DNA from 2 places in the Streptococcus sp. 11273D007BT genome. Region 1 is predicted to be linked to the other one. Evidence: predicted binding sites of a transcription regulator. Region 1 holds the regulator's gene; the other holds the start of a gene.
What was found. Region 1 encodes HrcA, which represses chaperone genes, less so after heat shock. Its sites were predicted from a motif close to TTAGCACTCNNNNNNNNNGAGTGCTAA; they were not measured.
Positions count from the first base shown of each region.

Region 1 (3,400 bases):
ACGTTTTTTAGGTGTTGTAATAACAAGCCTTGTTTTCTTTCTCATTTTACCTTTGGCACTAAATCATGAGCGACCCTTAGCGCAAAAAAGTATGGGAACGAGATACACAGAGAAACAGTTTATAGAAACAGTCTTACCTTATGCTAAAGAACTATCTGACAGTTATGGTGTGAGAACTTCTATTATATTAGGGCAAGCTTGCTTAGATTCGGGTTATGGAAACTATCTTTTAGCTGTAAAATACCACAATCTTTATGGTATAAAAGCTTCTTTTGGGGAACCCCACATTGAGTTAGGTACCAAGGTTTATGTTAATAGTAAGTGGACTCAGGCGACAGAAGACTTTGTGGTTTATAAATCTTATGAGGAAGCTATGACATCTTATATGGAACTGTTGCGTGGTGGAACTTACTGGAGTACAGATTTATATAAGAATGTTGTCACAGCTAGCAGTTATCAAAAGGCAGCACAAGCTTTACAAGATGGAGGATACTCAACCGATCCCGATTATGCTAGTAAGTTAGTTAAGCTTATTAAAAAACATGGCTTGGACCAATATGATCAGTAAAAAACAGCTTTAGCTGTTTTTTATATTGAGTAGATTTCATTATTTCTAGGGCGGCATATAGCTGATGAGATTCTATTTTCAAGAAAATCTCAGTCTCTAGACGGATTTTTAGCACTCTTTACAAAAGAGTGCTAATTTTTTGAGTTTTTCGCTTGACTTTATTTAACTAAGGAGTATAATAGAAACATAAAGTTAGCAGTCGCGGTGGTAGAGTGCTAACAAGAGATAGGAGGCGAGTCAAGTGATCACTCAACGTCAAAGTGATATTTTAAATCTGATAGTTGATATCTTCACGCAAACTCGTGAGCCTGTTGGTTCAAAAGCGCTTCAGGCCTCTATCAACTCCAGTAGTGCAACGATTAGAAATGACATGGCAGCTCTAGAGAAGATTGGTCTTTTGGAAAAAGCACATACTTCAAGTGGTCGCTTGCCTAGTCAGGAAGGTTTTCGTTATTTTGTTGAACACTCCTTGACTTTGGATCAAATCGATGAACAAGATGTTTATCAAGTTGTAAAAGATTTTGATCATGAGTTTTTCAAATTGGAGGATATTTTATCACAGGCGGCTCAGATTTTATCGCAACTAACAGGTTATACGGCGGTTGTACTGGATGTGGAGCCTAGTCGTCAAGTCTTAACTTCTTTTGAAGTAGTGAAACTCAGTCATCACGATGCTCTGGCAGTTTTGACGCTAGATGATACCACTCCTGTAACGGTTCAATTTGCGATTCCTAAAAGTTTCTTAGATAGTGACTTGAATACTTTGAAGACGGTAGTCATTGAACGATTTGTGGGTGAGCGTGTCTTAGATATTCATTATCGTCTAAGGACAGAGCTTCCTCAAGTGATGCAACGTTATTTTAAGCGGACAGATCATGTCTTGGATTTATTTGATTATATTTTTTCTGCTATGTTTAGAGAAAATCTCATATTGGCAGGTAAAGGAAATGTTCTTACCTTTGCAGGTTTAGAGACTTATCAGTTTTTGGACAATGATCAATCCTTAGCACTTGAAATTCGTTCTAGCTTAGATCAAAATCATAAACAAGCTGTTCAGATAGCTGAAAGTAAGGAAAAAAGTTTGTCAGACTTGACAGTGATTCATCAGCATTTCCTTATTCCTTATAGGGGACTTGGGATTATTACCTTGATTGGTCCAGTTGAGTTGGATTATCGTAGAATTATGAGTTTGATGAATATTATTGCTCAGGTATTAACGGCTAAGTTGGGAGACTTTTTCCGCTATCTTAATAGCAATCACTACGAGGTCAATTAAATAGTAAAATTAGAAAATAAAGAGGTAATAGCGTGTCAGAAGAAATTAAAAACGAAGAAGTTGTTGAAGAAGCAGTTGAGGCGGCAGCAGAAGAAGTCGCTGAAGAGACAGCTGAAACAGCGGAGAAATCAGAACTAGAGCTTGCTAACGAACGCGCGGATGAGTTTGAGAACAAGTACTTGCGTGCGCATGCTGAGATGCAAAACATTCAACGTCGTGCTAGCGAGGAGCGTCAAAGCTTACAACGCTATCGTTCACAAGACTTGGCGAAAAAAGTGTTACCAAGCTTAGATAACTTAGAGCGTGCACTTCAAGTTGAAGGCTTATCAGACGATGTTAAAAAAGGGATTGAGATGGTACAAGAAAGTTTGATTCAAGCTCTTAAAGAAGAAGGTGTTGAAGAAGTTGTTGTTGACACTTTTGACCATAATCTTCATATGGCTGTTCAAACTTTACCAGCAGATGATGATCACCCAGCAGATACCATCGCAGAAGTCTTCCAAAAAGGTTACAAACTTCACGATCGTCTCTTAAGACCAGCGATGGTTGTGGTCTATAACTAAACAAAAACTTGACCGAAATGTCATGCACAGTAGTTTGCAACCAATCGCTTCGTCGAGAGGCTCCTAGCTCTTGGGCAAACCTTGTGTCGGTAACTCTAAGGTCGCTAAAGCGACAAGAGTTACTCGAAAACTATGAAAAAACCTCGTCTGCAATGACGGTAAACTATGAATGAATAAAAAGAAAACTAAAATAAGAGGTAAAACACATGAGTAAAATTATCGGTATTGACTTAGGGACAACAAACTCAGCAGTTGCAGTTCTTGAAGGAACAGAAAGCAAAATCATTGCAAACCCAGAAGGTAACCGCACAACGCCGTCTGTTGTGTCTTTCAAAAATGGTGAAATCATCGTTGGTGACGCGGCAAAACGCCAAGCAGTAACCAACCCAGATACCATTATCTCAATCAAATCAAAAATGGGAACGTCTGAAAAAGTTTCAGCAAACGGTAAAGAATATACACCACAAGAAATCTCAGCCATGATTCTTCAATATCTTAAAGGCTATGCAGAAGATTACCTTGGTGAAAAAGTAACCAAAGCGGTTATCACCGTTCCTGCTTACTTCAATGATGCCCAACGTCAAGCAACTAAAGATGCTGGTAAAATCGCTGGTCTTGAAGTAGAACGTATCGTCAACGAGCCAACTGCAGCAGCTCTTGCTTATGGTTTGGACAAGACAGACAAAGACGAGAAAATCTTGGTATTCGACCTTGGTGGTGGTACTTTCGACGTTTCTATTCTTGAACTTGGTGATGGTGTCTTTGATGTACTTGCAACAGCAGGTGACAACAAACTTGGTGGTGATGACTTTGACCAAAAAATTATCGACCACATGGTTGATGAGTTCAAAAAAGAAAACGGCATTGACTTAGCAGCTGATAAAATGGCGCTCCAACGTTTGAAAGATGCGGCTGAAAAAGCGAAGAAAGACTTGTCAGGAGTGACTTCAACTCAAATCAGCTTGCCGTTCATTACTGCAGGTGCAGCAGGTC
Region 1 covers NZ_JBPWPE010000001.1:346,412-349,811, forward strand. Annotated here, with positions in the region: gene ACEE75_RS01925 (glycoside hydrolase family 73 protein) at 1-568, shown strand, start outside; gene hrcA (heat-inducible transcriptional repressor HrcA) at 810-1,844, shown strand; gene grpE (nucleotide exchange factor GrpE) at 1,877-2,407, shown strand; gene dnaK (molecular chaperone DnaK) at 2,614-3,400, shown strand, end outside.

Region 2 (3,400 bases), 110 kb from region 1:
TACGTTATCAGTATCTTGTAATTGAACTCGCCCTAAAATCCTTGTGAAAATGATGCTCGCTCTTGTGTCATGCGACACGGCGGTTGAGCCCTATTTTCATACGGATTTTTACGGGATTAGTATCTTGATTTAATTGAACTCGCCCTAAAATCCTTGTGAAAATGATGCTCGCTCTTGTGTCATGCGACACGGCGGTCGAGCTCTATTTTCATACGGATTTTTACGGGCTTAGTATCTTGGTATCAAGTTCCTATTTTTGTTGGGCTTTGTTTAACGTAAAAGTATCTTGGTTACATCATGCCACCCATCATGTTTGGATCCATAGCTGGAGCTGGTGCAGCTGGCTCTGGTTTGTTGGCAACTACGGCTTCGGTTGTTAAGATAAGGCTAGCAACAGAGGCTGCATTTTGAAGAGCAGAGCGTGTCACTTTGACAGGATCGATAATACCTGCTTCAATCATATTCACCCACTCACCGTCTGCAGCGTTAAAGCCTGTGCCAGCTGGGCTGTTTTTTAACTTATCAATAACAACGGAACCTTCATATCCTGCATTGTAAGCAATTTGACGAACAGGCTCTTCGAGGGCACGTTTAACAATGTTACGACCTGTCGCTTCATCTCCATCTAACTCAAGGCTTGCCACTTTATCAATAACATTGACAAGGGCAGTTCCTCCACCAGCGACAATTCCCTCTTCAACAGCAGCACGAGTAGCGTTTAAAGCATCTTCAATACGGAGTTTCATTTCTTTCAACTCTGTCTCTGTGGCAGCACCAACTTTGATAACCGCTACGCCTCCTGCTAACTTAGCTAAACGCTCTTGCAATTTTTCGCGGTCAAATTCTGATGTTGTCGTCTCAATTTGTGATTTGATGATACCAACACGGTTAGCAATCGCTGTTGCTTCACCTGCTCCTTCAACAATGACTGTTGAGTCCTTATCAACCGTTACACGCGCAGCTTGTCCAAGAACCTGCATGGTCGCATCTTTAAGATCCAGACCCAAATCTTCTGTAATCACTGTCCCGCCTGTTAGGATGGCAATATCCTCAAGCATAGCTTTTCGACGATCACCAAAACCAGGAGCTTTCACTGCCACAACGTTAAACGTGCCACGAATTTTGTTTAAAACAAGAGTTGGAAGAGCTTCTCCATCTACATCATCTGCAATAATTAAAAGCGGACGGTTTGTTTTTAGAATTTCTTCTAAAAGAGGAAGAATATCTTGAATATTAGAGATTTTCTTATCTGTCATTAAAATAAATGGATTTTCAAGGTCAGCTACCATTTTTTCGTTGTCTGTCACCATATATTGTGAAAGATAGCCACGATCAAACTGCATGCCTTCTACCACTTCAAGCTCTGTCTCCATACCACGAGACTCTTCGATAGTGATCACACCCTCTTTACCAACACGGTCCATCGCTTCTGATATGTAATCTCCAACCTTTTGACTACGAGAAGAAACTGCTCCAACTTGAGCAATGGCTTCCTTAGTTTCAACTTGTTGTGCTTGCGCTTTTAGCTCATCAACGGCAACGGTAACGGCTGCTTCGATCCCACGGCGGATACCAATTGGATTAGCACCAGCTGTGACGTTTTTCAAACCTTCACGCACAATAGCTTGTGTCAAAATCGTTGCTGTTGTCGTCCCATCTCCTGCGATATCATTGGTTTTTGAAGCTACTTCAGAAACTAATTTAGCTCCCATATTTTCAAAATGATCTTCCAGTTCGATTTCTTTAGCGATGGTCACACCGTCATTTGTGATAAGAGGTGAGCCAAAAGCTTTTTCAAGAACGACATTACGTCCCTTAGGACCTAAGGTTACTTTGACCGTATCTGCTAAAATATCAACTCCACGTACCATACTTTCGCGGGCATCTGCTGAAAATTTAATCTCTTTTGCCATTATATTTCTCTCCTCTTACTCTACAATTGCTAATACATCTGCTTCTCGGATAATGCTTAGTTTTTCACCGTCTTCTTTGACTTCAATACCAGCTAGGCTATCCACTAAAACAGTTTGACCGACAGCAACACTAGGGGCAATCAACTCACCTGTCAAGGTACGAATCCCTTCACCTACGGCTAGTACTTGAGCTTTTTTAGTCTTTTCTTGACTAGCACCTGCTAGGACAAAGCCACCAACAGTTTCTTCTTTTTCTTCTACAAATTTGACCACTAAACGGTCTCCTAAAGGTTTTAACATCTGTATCCTCCATTCGTTTTAGCACTCATTGATAAAGAGTGCTAATCTTTACCTTTCTTATTGTATCACTTGGTCAAAAATAGTCAAGAAAAAAACATTACAAAAATAGGATAGGAAATTAGCTAAATCTTTAGCCTTTCCTACCCTATCTTTAGTGTAGCCGTTGTCGCTGTTGCTCAAAATCTGCTACCAATTTTTGAAGGTTTAATCTTCCCTTATAGATGCCGTATCCAAAGACTAGCATAGCTAGCCCTGACAGGATTGCCAAAATCCATCCAAAGATTGACAAGATAATATAGTTAGAATGAAAGGAGTATGCAAGGACAATACCTAAACTTGTTAGACTAAAGAGAAGGGTTAGCCATCTCCCTAGATTATCTAACATATGTTGTTGGTATTTGATTTCTTGTTCATAACCTTGGATTAATTCTTGTTGACGCATCATTTCACCTTTTCTTAGTAAGACAAACCTGGGTTAAAGAAGCCTGTAATAACCCCAACAAAAGCAATGAGAACTAGAAGCAACATCACTTTAATTGGTGATAGATTTTTCTTAGCCATTAACCACCAGCAAAGGAAGATAAAGAGAGCTGTTAAGAGACCTGGGTAAACTCCATCAAGTTGATCTTGAAGAACAAGGAAGGCTTCTCCTTTAGCATTTTTCAATTGGAAAGCTGTTTTTACAGGTACCCATGTTGCAGCAACGGCACCAATAACCATACCTCCAACGATAGAAACAGATTTGCGGATAGCTTGCCCTTGAGCACCAACAAGAAACTCAACTGCTTTATCTCCTAATTCGTAACCTTTAAAGTAAGCAAACTTCATCCCAAAGTAAGCTAAAAGGTTCCAAACAATAATATAGAAAATCGCACCTACTGGAGAACCACCATTAGATAAACCTAGTGCAATTCCTAAGATAATAGGAATCAAGGTCCCAACGATAAGAGAGTCACCGATACCTGCAACAGGCCCCATCAAGCCAGCACGAAGACCGTTAATGGTTTCATCATTGACACCAGCTGCTCCATTGGCACGCGCTTCTTCAAGACCTGCAGTAATCCCCACGACCAGTGAACCTAGTTGTGGCTCAGTATTAAAGAAGGCAGTATAGGTTTTAATGGCTTCTGCTTGATCTTCTTTTTTATCATAAAGCTCTTCCACAATTGGAAGCATAGAAGTCAAGT
Region 2 covers NZ_JBPWPE010000001.1:239,749-243,148, reverse strand. Annotated here, with positions in the region: gene groL (chaperonin GroEL) at 291-1,913, opposite strand; gene groES (co-chaperone GroES) at 1,929-2,213, opposite strand; gene ACEE75_RS01455 (DUF202 domain-containing protein) at 2,365-2,655, opposite strand; gene ACEE75_RS01450 (PTS system mannose/fructose/sorbose family transporter subunit IID) at 2,670-3,400, opposite strand, start outside.
Region 2: groES (co-chaperone GroES) is a predicted target of HrcA. The motif match lies at 2,232-2,258, and genes of this name have one in related genera.